3 regions of the Streptomyces sp. NPDC088817 genome follow, and region 1 is predicted to be linked to each of the others. Evidence: riboswitches for the same ligand, from Rfam matches in the RefSeq annotation. Region 1 holds a riboswitch; each other region holds the start of a gene.
What was found. A riboswitch is a leader RNA that binds a small molecule or an ion and turns the genes downstream of it on or off. The one in region 1 is predicted to bind cobalamin.
Positions count from the first base shown of each region.

Region 2: linked by a shared signal. The riboswitch ahead of ACIP4X_RS00290 (cobalamin biosynthesis protein) and the one ahead of ACIP4X_RS22000 ((2Fe-2S) ferredoxin domain-containing protein) in region 1 are both predicted to bind cobalamin.
Region 3: linked by a shared signal. The riboswitch ahead of ACIP4X_RS07135 (ribonucleoside-diphosphate reductase subunit alpha) and the one ahead of ACIP4X_RS22000 ((2Fe-2S) ferredoxin domain-containing protein) in region 1 are both predicted to bind cobalamin.

Region 1 covers NZ_JBIVJN010000011.1:273,257-277,914, forward strand. The annotation lists gene ACIP4X_RS21980 (helix-turn-helix domain-containing protein) at 242-1,027, shown strand; gene ACIP4X_RS21985 (DUF397 domain-containing protein) at 1,024-1,206, shown strand; gene ACIP4X_RS21990 (maleylpyruvate isomerase N-terminal domain-containing protein) at 1,652-2,005, opposite strand; gene ACIP4X_RS21995 (DNA-formamidopyrimidine glycosylase family protein) at 2,274-3,065, shown strand; cobalamin riboswitch at 3,138-3,260, shown strand; gene ACIP4X_RS22000 ((2Fe-2S) ferredoxin domain-containing protein) at 3,322-3,720, shown strand; gene ACIP4X_RS22005 (cobalamin-binding protein) at 3,769-4,658, opposite strand, start outside.
Region 2 covers NZ_JBIVJN010000001.1:52,657-57,314, reverse strand. The annotation lists gene ACIP4X_RS00295 (cobyric acid synthase) at 1-1,439, opposite strand, end outside; gene ACIP4X_RS00290 (cobalamin biosynthesis protein) at 1,436-2,377, opposite strand; cobalamin riboswitch at 2,477-2,621, opposite strand; gene ACIP4X_RS00285 (hypothetical protein) at 2,765-2,989, opposite strand; gene ACIP4X_RS00280 (anion permease) at 3,022-4,278, opposite strand; gene ACIP4X_RS00275 (class II aldolase/adducin family protein) at 4,433-4,658, shown strand, end outside.
Region 3 covers NZ_JBIVJN010000003.1:211,079-215,736, reverse strand. The annotation lists gene ACIP4X_RS07140 (ribonucleotide-diphosphate reductase subunit beta) at 1-2, opposite strand, end outside; gene ACIP4X_RS07135 (ribonucleoside-diphosphate reductase subunit alpha) at 2-2,362, opposite strand; cobalamin riboswitch at 2,485-2,639, opposite strand; gene ACIP4X_RS07130 (GNAT family N-acetyltransferase) at 2,685-3,191, opposite strand; gene mctP (monocarboxylate uptake permease MctP) at 3,288-4,658, opposite strand, start outside.

The sequences.
Region 1 (4,658 bases):
CGCGAGGAGATCACCGCCTTCCTGCGCGACCGCGAGTGACGCCTCCGGGGTGGGCGTCCACAGTCACGCGTGTGCTGTGACGCCGCCCGTACACGCCCTCGTGTACGGGTTCCAGGCGGGCCCGGCGCGTAACCCCTGCTCCGGGTCCGGCCGTTGTACTCGTTGCAAGAGGTGACGCGGTGTGACAAGGGGGTGTTCAGCCATGGCAGGTGGTGGCAGTGCGCTTGATTCGTCCGGCAGTATGAAGGCGTTCGGGGCGGCCCTGAAGGTCTTCCGTGAACGGGCCCTGCTGACGCAGGAACAGTTGGCCGAGAGGCTCAACTACTCGCATGCTTCTGTCGCTTCGGTGGAGCAGGGGCGGCGGATGCCCACCGCGACCTTCGTCGAGCGGGCGGAGGAGGCGCTGGAGTCGTTCGGTGTGCTGCGGGCCGTGGCCCGGCACGTGGGACGGCAGCGCGGGCTTGCGGTCTGGTTCCGGGAGTGGGCGCAGCTCGAGGAGGCGGCGGTCAGCCTGTGCACGTACGAGTGCCGGGTCGTGCCGGGGCTGCTCCAGACCGAGGCCCACACGCGCGCGGTGATGCTCAACGTGCCGCCTCCGCCCACGGAGGAGCAGTTGCAGGAGCGGATCGCCGCCCGGCTGGCGCGGCAGGAACTGTTGACGCGCAGGCCGCCGGTCGCGTTCAGTTTCATCGTCGAGGAGTCGGTACTGCTGCGGCAGACCGGAGGTGAGGAGGTCACCCGGGAACTGCTCGACCACCTCCTCGTCCGCACGCAACCGTGGAACGTGGAGCTGCAGATCATGCCGCAGCGGCAACCCCACCACGCGGGTACGGACGGTCCCATGCGGCTCCTGGAGACCCCGGAGCGCCAGTGGTTGGGGTACTCGGAGGGGCAGAAGACCGGGCAACTGGTTTCTGACCGGGAAGCGGTGAGCGTGATGCAGATGCGCTATGCCAAGATGCGCTCGCAGGCTCTGTCCCCCGCGGACTCGGCCGAGTTGTTGCAGCGGATGCGAGGAGCGCTATGAACACCGACAGTGCACTGGACTGGTTCAAGAGCAGCTACAGCGGGTCCGAGGGTGACGACTGCGTGGAAGTCGCACTCGCTCCCGGAGCCGTGCACGTACGCGACTCCAAGCGGAGTGACGGACCGCGGTTCGAGGTCGCCTCCCCGGCGTGGGCGGAGTTCCTCGGGTTCGTGGGGTAGTCCGGGCGCCGTGACTCAGTAGCCGCCGAGGAGGGCCCGTACGCTCCGCAGTGCCTCCGGGCCTGCGGTGCTGTGCCAGCGGGCGGGGTCGGCGGGCGGGGTCGGCGGGGCGGCGGCCCCACAGGAGGAGGACGCGGGTGGCCGCGTCGCTCTCGATCGTGGCCGGGCCCTCGGGAGCGGCGAACCGGATCGTGCCGCCGTCGGCGTCGGCCGTCACCACGATGTCGTCGGTGCCCGGCGTACGCAGGCGGCCCTCGACCCGCCCCTCGGGGCCCAGGTTCAGACCGGCGCGGCCCCGGACCAGCAAGGGCCGGCCCACCGACACCACGCTGTGCTCGGTCATCCACGACTCGTTGAGGGACCGCACGGCCGTCCGGTCGTCGCCGGTCAGGTCCCAGCGGTGGAGGATCAGTTCCTCACGCATGTGTTCCGCGAAGAAGGGGACCTACACGGACCGGCCGGTCCACATCACTTCCGTGTCCGGGGACAGGTCCCGTGCCGCGGCCGCCGCGACCTCGGTGAGCTGTTCACAGTTGGTCAAGAACGCCGCCCAGAGTTCGGTGTCCGACATCCGCCGGTAGGGAGCCTCGTGCGCGAAGCTCCTGGTCTCGACCGGTGTGCCCGCGTGAAACGCTCGCAGTACCCGGGCCGGCTCCTCGGCGTTCCCCGTCTGGTGGACCAGGATGTCGCGTACCGTCCACGCCTCGCACCACGTGCCGTCGTCGGGCCTTCGGCCCTGTACGGCGTGGACGAAGGGAGCCAGCTCGGGCAGCGTGTCGTCGACCTTGGACGGGATCACGTGCCATGGGTATCCCGGTCGGGCCGCAGGCCGAAACCGGCGGACGTCCGATCGGGGCACCGTGCCCCGATGCGTCCTGCCTCGGTGCGTCCTGCCTCGGGGCATCGTGGCTGCGGCGGAACGACGAGTGCGTGCGGTCGCCCTCCGCGGGTACCCGTCTCCGCGTGCGGCGGGCCGACGACCGTACGCCGACGACCATACGTCGATGACCGTACGCCGACGACGTACGACGAAGAGCCGCGACGAACGAGCCGATCGGGGCGAACGCATGCCCGAACTGCCGGATGTCGAGGGATTCCGCGAGGTGCTGATGACCTGCGGTTGTCAGCGGTGTGTCACGGACGTCGAGGTGCGGGACACCGGGGTGCTCCGGGGTGTCAGCGCGCGGCGGCTGCGGAGGGAGCTGACGGGCAGGCGTCTGGGTCAGGCGTGGCGGCACGGCAAGTGGCTGTTCGTGCCGGTCGGCGACGACGGTCCCGTACTGGTCTGGCTGGTCTGGCACTTCGGCATGACGGGATCACTGCGGTGCTGTGCCCCGGACGAGCCCCTCGCGCCGCACGACCGCATCGTGCTGACGCTCGACGACGCCCGGCATCTGCGCTATCGCGATCAACGCAAGCTCCAAGGCGTGCGGTTGGCCGACGGAGCGCAGCTCGCGCGGATCGTGGACGGTCTGGGGCCCGACGCCCTGACCGTGAGCCGGGCTGAGTTCCGGGACCTGTTGTCGGGACGGCGGCGCGCCGTCAAGAGCGCGTTGATGGACCAGTCCGTGATCGCGGGTCTCGGGAACCTCCTGTGCGACGAGATCCTCTGGCGGGCCCGGGTGGCACCCCGGACTCCGGCGGGGGAGCTGGGCGAGACCGCGCTTCGACGTGTCCATGCGGGGATGGGCAGGGTCCTGGAGTCGTCCGTCCGTGCCGGGTGCGTGCCGCCGAGGGAGTCCTGGCTCACCGGACAACGGGACGACCGCGTACCGATGTGTCCTCGCTGCGGGCGGCCCCTGTGCTCGAACCGCGTCGGCGGACGCCGCACGGTCTGGTGCCCGCGGTGCCAGGGATGAGCGGAACGGGCCGTTGCGGGGGGCGGAACCGATCATGGGATGATGACCGGCGACAAAAGGCGACGGCGGTCCGAGGAAGCCGGTGTGAATCCGGCGCGGTCCCGCCACTGTGACCGGTGAGCGAGTTCCGGAACGCCACTGCCCCGTCCGGGGCGGGAAGGCGGGACGAGCGAGGACCCGGGAGCCAGGAGACTCACGCGGTCGCCTCCTCGAACGAACACCGGGGCGGATCTCCCCGGGAGGGGAGTGGGGCGGCGTGCCCGAGAAGCCGACGGACGAGGCGCCGGACGGTGCCGTGGCGGGGAGCGGTCCGGTGCCGTGCCGGGTCGTCCTGTGCCGGGACTGCTGCTGCGGCAGCGCCAAGGTGACCGGGGTGGATCACGCGACGCAGACCGCGCGGCTGCGCGCGGAGGTGCCGATGCGCATCTCTGAATGCCTCGACGTGTGCGAGCAGGCGAACGTCGTCGTGGTCCAGCCCTCCGCCGAGGGCCGGGCGGCCGGTGCGCGACCGGTCTGGCTCGGGCTCGTCAACGACGCGGACGCGACGGAGGACATCGTCGCCTGGGTGCGCGCCGGTGGTCCGGGGGTGGCCCCCCTGCCGGAGATCCTCGACCTGTACACCTTCCCCCCGCCGCGACGCGCCACGGAGTCCTGAGTCACGCGCTCGCGCGGAGGCCCGTACACCGAGGAGACCGGCCCGTCGTCACCCGACGGGGAACGGCCGGGCCTCCGCCGGGGCGACCGGGTCGCCGGCCCGCACGCCGTGCAGCACCTGCGCGAGTATCTCGGCGCCGCGCACCACCCGGGGCCCCGGCCGGTTGAAGTAGGACGGGCCGTCCAGCACCCGGACGCGACCGGACGGGACGGCGGGCAGATCCGCCCAGCCGGGCAGGTCGCCGAGCAACGAGGCTTCCCGCAGGGTGCGTTCGGGAGGAAAGCCGCACGGCAGGACGAGGACGACGTCCGGCTGCGCGGCCCGTACCGCCTCCCAGGTCATCGGCTTGGTGTGCTCGCCGGGGGCGGCGAGGAGCGGCTCGCCTCCGGCGGTGGTGATCTGCTCGGGGACCCAGTGTCCGGCGGGCCACAGCGGGTCGAGCCACTCGATCGCCACCACCCGGGGCCGGCCGAGTCCGGCGACCGCGCCGCGGACCCGGTCGAGGCGGTCCCGCAACTCGGCCCGGCGCCGCCGCGCGCGCTCGCTCACACCGAGCAGATCACCGACGGTGACCAGGCAGTCCAGGACGTCGTCGAGCGTGCGCGGCTCCAGGCTGAGGACCCAGGTGCCGGCGTCGAGCAGCCGTACGGTCCGGCTGACCTTCTCGTACGACACCGCGCACACGTCGCACAGGTCCTGGGTGAGCACCACGTCGGGGCGCAGGGCGGCCAGAGCCTCGGTGTCCAGCGTGTACAGCGACGAACCGGAGTGCGCCGACCCTCCGACGGCGTCGGAGATCTCCCGGCTGGTGAGCGCGTCCTGGTCCAGGTCCGCCCCGGTCACCACGGGCACGGAGGCGACCTCGCGCGGCGGCCAGTCGCACTCGTGGGTGCGGCCGGCCAACTGCTCCGAAAGGCCGAGTTCGGCGACGATGTCGG
Region 2 (4,658 bases), on a different contig from region 1:
GCGTCCGTGTCCGCGTGCTGTTCGATCAGGTCGCCGAGCCGGTCGAGCTGCTCCTCGCGCAGCGCGGCGAACGACGTGTCGGGGGCCGGTACGAAACGGCGGCCGGCGGCGGCCGCCACCTCGCGCAGGAAGGCCCGCCGGAAGCCGTCCGACTCCAGCGAGCCGTGCCAGTGCGTGCCCCAGACGGCCCCGACCCGGCAGCCGTCCAGGAAGGGGCTTCCGCCGGTGACTTCGGCGACCCCGTGGTGGATCTCGTACCCCTCGACCGGCTCGCCGAGTGCTTCGCCCCGAGGCCGGGTGAGGGTCTTCTCGCGGGCGAACCTGACCCGTACGGGCAGCAGGCCCAGCCCGCCGACGTGGCCGCGCCGGCTCTCCACGTCGTCCTCGATGTGCTCGCCGAGGAGCTGGAAGCCGCCGCAGACGCCCAGCACCGGCCGCCCCTCGGCGGCCCTGCTCGCGAGGGCGCGCGCGAGGCCGCGCTCCCGCAGCCACTCCAGCGCCCTGACCGTGCCGCGGGTGCCGGGCACGACGACGAGGTCGGCGTCCGCCAGTTCCTCGGGGCGGTCCACGAACCGTACGACGATGCCCGGTTCGGCGGCGAGCGCGTCCACGTCGGTGAAGTTGGACATCAGCGGCACGGCGCAGACGGCGACCCGCAGCACGTCCTCGCCGACCGGCGGGGCCACGGTGGACTCCCGTACGGCGCCCCGCAGGGACCCGCGCAGTCCGTCCTCCTCGTCGATGCCGAGCCCGTGCCGGAACGGCAGCACGCCGTACGTACGCCGGCCGGTGAGCCCGTGCAGCATGTCGAGGCCGGGTTCGAGCAGCGAGACGTCCCCGCGGAACTTGTTGACGAGGAACCCGGCGACGAGTTCCTGGTCCTGAGGGGACAGCAGGGCGACGGTGCCGAAGAAGGAGGCGAAGACGCCCCCGCGGTCGATGTCGCCGACGACGAGCACGGGCAGCCGCGCGCCGCGCGCGATGCCCATGTTGACGATGTCGGTGCGGCGCAGGTTGATCTCCGCCGGGCTGCCCGCTCCCTCGCAGATCACCGCGTCGTACGTGCTCCGCAGCTCGGCGAGGCAGTCGAGGACGGTGCCGAGGAGCTTCTGCTGCCGCCCGCCGTGGTAGCCGCGGGCGCTCAACTCGCCCACCGGTCTGCCCAGCAGCACGACCTGGCTGCTCTGCTCGCCCCCCGGCTTGAGCAGCACCGGGTTCATCAGCGCGGTCGGCTCGACGCGGCACGCCTGGGCCTGCATGGCCTGCGCCCGCCCGATCTCGGCGCCCTCCCGGGTGACGAAGGAGTTGAGGGACATGTTCTGCGCCTTGAACGGGGCGACCTTCACGCCCTGGCGCACCAGCCACCGGCAGATCCCGGCCGTGACGACGCTCTTCCCGGCGTCGGAGGTGGTGCCGGCGACGAGCAGACCGCCCCTCATGACGTCCGTCCTCTCTTCAGCAGCCGCGCGCCCGCGCACACGCCGAGCGCGAGCCAGCCCACACGGCGGGAGAGCCGTACCGCGCGCTCGATGTCACCCGGCCGGACGGCGCGTCCGGCGCCGTTGAGCACCGGGCGGTGCTCCACACGCCCGCCGTACGCGAGCGTGCCGCCCAGCCGCACCCCGAGCGCCCCCGCGAACGAGGCCTCCACCGGGCCGGCGTTGGGGCTCGGGTGCTTGCCGGCGTCGGCGCGCCAGGCCCGTACGGCACCGCGCGGGTCGTCGCCCGCCACGGCCGCCAGGGCGGCGGTGAGCCGTGCCCCCGGCCATCCGGCGAGGTCGTCGAGGCGGGCCGAGGCCCAGCCGTAGCGGCGGTACCGGGGTGACTTGTGCCCGACCATGGCGTCCAGGGTGTTGACGGCGCGGAAGCCGACGAGTCCCGGCACTCCGGCGGCGGCGCCCCACACCAGCGCGCCCACCACCGCGTCGGAGGTGTTCTCGGCGACGGACTCGACGACGGCCCGGGCGATCCCGTCGGCGTCCAGCGCCTGCGGATCGCGCCCGCACAGATGCGGCAGCCGCGCCCGGGCGCCCTCGACGTCCCCGGCTTCCAGCGCGCGCCCGATCTGCCGCGCCTCCCGGGCGAGGGAGGTGCCGCCGACGACGGCCCAGGTGGCGGCGGCGGTCAGCGCGACGGACGCGGTACGGGAGGAACGCACGGCCCGCGCCGCCAGCGCGGCCGACGACACGGCACCGCCCACGCACACGGCGGTGTGCAGGGCGCCCCGGCCGCGGTGGTCCCGCCACAGCGCGCGTTCCACGGCGCCCGCGGCCCGTCCGAACACGGCGACGGGGTGTCCGCGGCGCGGGTCGCCGAGGAGCAGGTCACCGAGGAGGCCGGCGGTGGCGCCGTACGCGAAGACGCGATCGGCACCCATCGGGTCAGCCGGTCGTGCGGTCGGTCGGTGAGCCGCTGGTGTACCTCGGTCGGCAGCCGCGCATGGCGAAATGTCCTCACTCAGGGTGTCCACGCCCTGGTTCGACGAGACCGGCGGTGAGAGTTCCTGACTCCCGGGGATGTTCATCCCCGGTCACAGTGGCGGGACCGCGCCGGATTCGCACCGGACTTCCTCTCCTGCCGCCGTACTTGGCCCCGGAAGTCCACCACGCTCCGCGAACACCCGTCAACCTGCTGTTGACCTGCGCAGGCGTACTGAGATGAGGCCCACACCACGGGGCGCACGGGACGGCGAAACCCGCCCATCCCAGGCCGTCGCGGGGACGGTCAGGGATGGGCGGGTGAAGGTGTCGGGTTCCGGGCCGGGCTAGGCCACGATCAGGTAGATGCCGTAGGCCACGGCGGCGGCGCACGCGGCGAAGCAGGCGTAGGCGCCGGTGACCGCGAGGGCCCCGCCGCCGTCGCCCTGGGCCACGGCCCGCTCGCGGCGGGAGAGTCCGGCGATGCCGAGGGTGAACAGGGCCACGAGGCCCACCGTGACGCCGAGGCTGACGCCGAAGACGGAGCCGAGGGCCGCCCAGTCGATGTTCATGCTGCTTCTCTTCCTTCTGCCGGGTCGCCGGCTCAGACGGCGGCGGTCGGCGGCGTCACGACGGGCGCGGGGTCGGCGGCAGGAGCGGAGGCCGGGGCGGGGATCGTGGCCGTGAGGCCCTCGGCCGCCGGGGAGGCCGGGGGCGGGGTGACGGCGGCGATGGCCTGGGTGATCACGCCGGCCGGCTCCTCGGAGCCGTTGACGTTGGTGTGGTCGACGACCTCGCGGCGGGAGATCTTCCAGATCGCGGCGCTGGAGGCCACCAGGAACGCGGCGACGAGCCAGGTGCCCCAGTCGCCGAGACGCGTCACGGCCTCCGCGCCGGCCGCGACCAGGGCCGCGGCGGGCAGCGTGAGGGCCCAGGCGACGGCCATGCGGGTCGCGGTGGACCAGCGGACAACGCCGCCCTTGCGGCCCAGACCCGCGCCCATCACCGAACCGGAGACGACGTGCGTGGTGGACAGGGAGAAGCCGAGGTGGGAGGAGGCCAGGATGGCGGCGGCCGCGCTGGTCTGGGCGGCGAAGCCCTGCTGCGGCTGAAGGTCGGTCAGGCCCTTGCCCATGGTGCGGATGATGCGCCAGCCGCCGATGTAGGTGCCGAGCGCGATGGCGAGGCCCGCGGAGAGGATGACCCAGGTGGGAGGGTTGGAGCCGGGGGCGAGGGCGCCGCCGGCGACCAGGGCGAGGGTGATGACGCCCATCGTCTTCTGCGCGTCGTTGGTGCCGTGGGCCAGTGAGACCAGGCCGGCGGAGGCGATCTGTCCGGCGCGGTGGCCCTTCTCGGCCGCCTTTCCGTCGGACTTCCTGCCGATGCCGTAGGACAGCCGGGTCGAGACCAGCGCGGCCAGACCGGCGACGACCGGGGCGGCGACCGCGGGGATCAGGACCTTGGTGACCAGGGCGCCGCCGTGCACGGCGCCGAAGCCGGCCGAGGCGACGGTGGCGCCGATCAGACCGCCCATGAGGGCGTGGGAGGAGCTGGAGGGGAGCCCGACCAGCCAGGTCAGCAGATTCCAGAGGATCGCGCCCACCAGGGCGGCGAAGATGACTTCGGGACGGATGCCGTTCTCGTCGACGAGACCCTTGGAGATCGTGTTGGCGACCTCCACGGACAGGAAGGCGCCCACCAGGTTCAGCGCGGCGGACATGGCCACCGCGACCTTGGGCTTGAGTGCACCGGTCGAGATGGTCGTGGCCATCGCGTTCGCGGTGTCGTGGAAACCGTTCGTGAAATCGAACGCGAGTGCGGTGATCACCACCATCGCGAGGATCAGCGAGAAGCTTTCCATTTACCCAGGCAATCGTTCGAGCGTCATTGGCGCGTTGAACGTAGGTAACCTGAGTGAACAGAAGATGAACTGAGTCGGTCATCGCGGTGTCCGTTCCTGTGGTGCCGTGGGAAGGAACGGTCGCTCGCGGCAGGCGTCCTGGCAGGATCGGCACATGACCGAACCCGGGGAGACGGAACGCGCCTGGCGGGCGCTGATCGCGGCGGCCCGCCGCACGGTGGCGGACGGACTGGTCGTCGGCACCTCCGGCAACGTGTCCGTGCGCGTGGGCGACACCATCCTGGTCACCCCCTCGGGCGTCCCCTACGACCGGCTCACGGACGACGACGTCACCGGCGTCGGCCTGGACGGCCGGCAGGTGGTCGGCACCCTGGTGCCGA
Region 3 (4,658 bases), on a different contig from region 1:
ATTACTGGCAGGCCTCGCAGGACTCGGGGTTCTCAAGGGAGCAGGCGACCGCGTCGGCGTCCGGCGCCGCCTGCTGGACGGGGACGGTGGCCTGGGCCCGGGCGGCGCGCGCGATCCGGGTCGCCGGACGGGACCGCAGGTAGTACGTCGTCTTCAGACCCTGCTTCCAGGCGTAGGCGTACATCGAGGAGAGCTTGCCGATGGTCGGCGTCTCCAGGAACAGGTTCAGGGACTGGGACTGGTCCAGGAACGCGGTGCGGGCGGCGGCCATGTCGATCAGGCCGCGCTGCGGGATCTCCCACGCCGTGCGGTACAGCCCGCGCACGTCCTCGGGGATCCAGGCGAAGTCCTGCACCGAGCCGTTGGCCTCGCGCAGCGCCTCACGGGTGCGGGCGTCCCAGACGCCGAGCGCCTTCAGATCGTCCACCAGGTACGAGTTGACCTGGAGGAACTCCCCGGAGAGCGTCTCACGCTTGAAGAGGTTGGAGACCTGCGGCTCGATGCACTCGTACACGCCCGCGATCGAGGCGATGGTGGCGGTCGGGGCGATCGCGAGCAGCAGCGAGTTGCGCATGCCGACGGCGGCGATCCGCTCGCGCAGGGCCGCCCAGCGCTCCGGCCAGGTCAGCTCGACGTCGTAGTGGTCGGGGTGCAGCACGCCCCGGGCCGTACGGGTCTTCTCCCACGCGGGCAGCGGGCCGCTGCGCTCGGCGAGGTCGGCGGACGCCTCGTACGCGGCGAGCATGATCCGCTCGGCGATACGGGTGGACAGGGCCTTCGCCTCCGGGGAGTCGAAGGGCAGGCGCAGCTTGAAGAACACGTCCTGCAGGCCCATGGCGCCCAGGCCCACCGGCCGCCAGCGGGCGTTGGAGCGGCCCGCCTGCTCGGTCGGGTAGAAGTTGATGTCGACCACGCGGTCGAGGAAGGTGACCGCGGTGCGGACGGTCTCGTCCAGCCGCTCCCAGTCGATGTCGCCGCCGGCCACGAACGCGCCGAGGTTGACCGACCCCAGGTTGCACACCGCCGTCTCGCCGTCGTCGGTGACCTCCAGGATCTCCGTGCAGAGGTTCGAGGAGTGGACCACGTGGCCCGGCTCCGCGGTCTGGTTCGCGGTGCGGTTGGCGGCGTCCTTGAAGGTCATCCAGCCGTTGCCGGTCTGCGCGAGGGTGCGCATCATGCGGCCGTACAGGTCGCGGGCCGGCATGGTCTTGCGCGCCAGGCCCCGCGCCTCCGCGGCCCGGTACGCGGCGTCGAACTCCTCACCCCACAGGTCGGTGAGCTCGGGCACGTCCGCGGGGGAGAACAGCGACCACTGACCGTCGGCGTTCACCCGGCGCATGAACTCGTCCGGGATCCAGTGCGCGAGGTTGAGGTTGTGCGTCCGGCGGGCGTCCTCACCGGTGTTGTCGCGCAGCTCCAGGAACTCCTCGATGTCAGAGTGCCAGGTCTCCAGGTAGACCGCGGCGGCGCCCTTGCGCCGGCCGCCCTGGTTCACGGCGGCCACCGAGGCGTCCAGGGTCTTCAGGAACGGCACGATGCCGTTGGAGTGCCCGTTGGTGCCGCGGATCAGCGAACCGCGGGAGCGGATGCGGGAGTAGGCGATGCCGATGCCGCCGGCGTGCTTGGACAGACGGGCGACCTGGAGGTAGCGCTCGTAGATGGAGTCCAGCTCGTCCTTGGGGGAGTCGAGCAGGTAGCAGGACGACATCTGCGGGTGGCGCGTGCCCGAGTTGAACAGGGTGGGGGAGGAGGGCAGGTAGTCGAGGCGGCTCATCAGCCCGTAGAGCGCCTCGACCTCGTCGACGGACCGCGCGGTGTCGTCCTGCGCGAGACCGGCCGCGACCCGCAGCATGAAGTGCTGGGGCGTCTCGATCACCTTGCGGGTGATCGGGTGCCGCAGCAGGTACCGGCTGTGCAGGGTGCGCAGGCCGAAGTAGCCGAAGCGGTCGTCGGCGGCCCGGTCGATCATCGCGTCCAGGCGGTCGGCGTGGACGCGCACGAACTCCGCGGTCCGGTCGGCGACGAGGCCTTCGCGGTGGCCCACGACGACGGAGTCGGTGAAGGAGGCGACGCCCTGGGAGGCGGCCTCGGCGCGGATGGCGAGGGTCAGCAGCCTGGCCGCCAGCCGGGAGTAGGCGGGGTCCTCGGAGATGAGCCCGGCGGCCGCCTCCGTGGCCAGCTCGCGCAACTCGGCCTCGTCGGCCCGCGCCGACCGGCCGCGCAGCGCGGCGGCGGCGACCCGGCCGGGGTCGGCGTCGGGGAGGTCGGCGGTCAGCTCGGTCAGGGTCCGCAGCAGTACGGCACCTGGACCGTCGGTTTCCGTGGCTACGACTGAAACCGGGTCGGCTGGCGCGATGGTCACGTGGAGCTCTCCCTCGCTCGGCACGGGGCCTCGCCGAGGGCAGGGGGCGGCACACGAACGCACACGGCGCCGCGTCCACCGGCCCATTCCGCGAAGCCCGGACGTCAGGGCACCCGGACCGGACGGCCGGGCGCACTGTCGGCAGGTCCTCGGACTGACGCTCGTGACGGGCCTTGGGGGCATACGTGCACGAGTACACCGTTGCGGGACAGTTCCGGATTCGCACCGGATTCCCCTGCGGCGACATTGAGCACGAGCATACATCTTGTGCTGAGCGAGTCAGGCACCCCCATATGTTGTGCCGCGTCGACTCCGGAGCGTGTCAGAATGTCAACTCGTAGGTGAGCAGCATGATGTCGTCCAGCTCGGGGAGCGGGTTCCAGTCCCGGCCCGGTGTGCGAACGAAGCCGAGGCGCTCGTAGATGCGGTGGGCGGTGTGCATGGAGCTCTGGGTGGACAGCACCACGCGGACACAGCCCTCCACGGCCCGTGCCCGGTCCGTACAGGCCCGTACGAGGGCCTCGCCGACGCCCCTGCCGCGGGCCGCGTGCGCGACCGCGAGCATCCGTATCTCGGTCTCCCCGGGGCCGGCGAGGTCGGCCATGGGGCCGGCGCCCGGGACGAAGGTCACTCCGCCGAGCACCTGTCCGTCCGCCACCGCGACCAGCACCTCGGCGGCGGCCGCCCGCTTGGCCACGTCCCGCAGCTCGCCGAGATACCCGTCGCTCTCACCGAAGTCCAGGAGCCCGTCCTGGAGGTAGGCCCGGGCGGTGATCTCACCCAGGGTGCCGTACTCGCCGGGTTCGACCGGCCGGATCACGAAGTCCATGCGCCCGAGTGTGCCGCACGGGCACGGCAGCGGGCCGCCGGAATTCTCCGACGGCCCCTGGAACGCTCCGTGCGAGTGTCCCTGCCTGTTGCGGCACTAGTGCGGGGCCGCCGCCGTGGCCGGCGGGAGCTCCGCCTCGACGCCCGGGTCGCCGGCGTCCGCCGTGTAGTCCTCCGGACGGGTCTCGTCCACGCCCTGGGGCGCGTTGACCGCCTGCAGCACGAACGTCAGGACCACCGTGACGGCCGCGTTGAGCACGAACGCCGTCAGCCCGATGTAGCCGATCTCACCGAGGCCCGGGATCTCCTTCGCCGACCCGCCGAAGTGCTTCTGCGTGGGCGAGGCGACCCCGTAGGCGGCGACCGTGCCGTAGACCATGCCGACTGCCCAGCCCGCCAGCAGCGCCCAGCGGTGGAACCAGCGGGTGAACAGCCCGCCGACCAGGGCCGGGAAGGTCTGCAGGATCCAGATGCCGCCGAGCAGCTGGAAGTTGATGGCGACCGTCTTGTCCATGGTCAGGACGAAGGCCAGCGCGCCCACCTTCACCAGGAGCGACACGATCTTGGAGACCCGGGTCTCCTCCCGCGGTGTCGCCTGCGGGCGGATGAAGTCCTTGTAGATGTTGCGGGTGAACAGGTTCGCGGCGGCGATCGACATGATGGCCGCCGGCACCAGCGCGCCGATGGCGATCGCCGCGAACGCCACGCCCGCGAACCAGTCCGGGAACATGTTCTCGAAGAGCTGCGGGATGGCCAGCTGGCCGTTCTTCACCTGCACGCCCGCCGCGATCGCCATGAAGCCCAGCAGGGCGAGGAGGCCCAGCATCAGAGAGTACAGCGGCAGGATCGTGGTGTTGCGGCGGATCACCTCGCGGCTGCGCGAGGACAGCGTCGCGGTGATCGAGTGCGGGTACATGAACAGCGCGAGCGCGGAGCCCAGGGCCAGCGTGGCGTACGTCCACTGGCCGGCCGCCGCCGGCACCAGACCGCCCGAACCCGCCTCGGTGAACTTCTGGTCCGCCTTGGCGAACACCTCGCCGAAGCCGCCCAGTTTGATCGGGATGTAGATGACGGCCACCGCGATCACGATGTAGATCAGGGTGTCCTTCACGAACGCGATCAGCGCGGGCGCGCGCAGTCCCGACGAGTAGGTGTATGCCGCCAGCACGCCGAAGGCGATCAGCAGCGGCAGGTCCTTCACGAACCAGTGGGTGCTGTCGCCGCCGCCGACGCCCATCACGTCCAGGACGGCCTGGATGCCGACCAGTTGGAGCGCGATGTACGGCATGGTCGCGAGGATGCCGGTGAGCGCCACGGCCAGCGACAGGCTCTTGGAGCCGAACCGGCCGCGGACGAAGTCGGAGGTGGTCACGTATCCGTGCCGGTGGGACACCGACCACAGCCGCGGCAGGAACGTGAAGATCAGCGGGTACACCAGGATCGTGTACGGCACCGCGAAGAAGCCGGC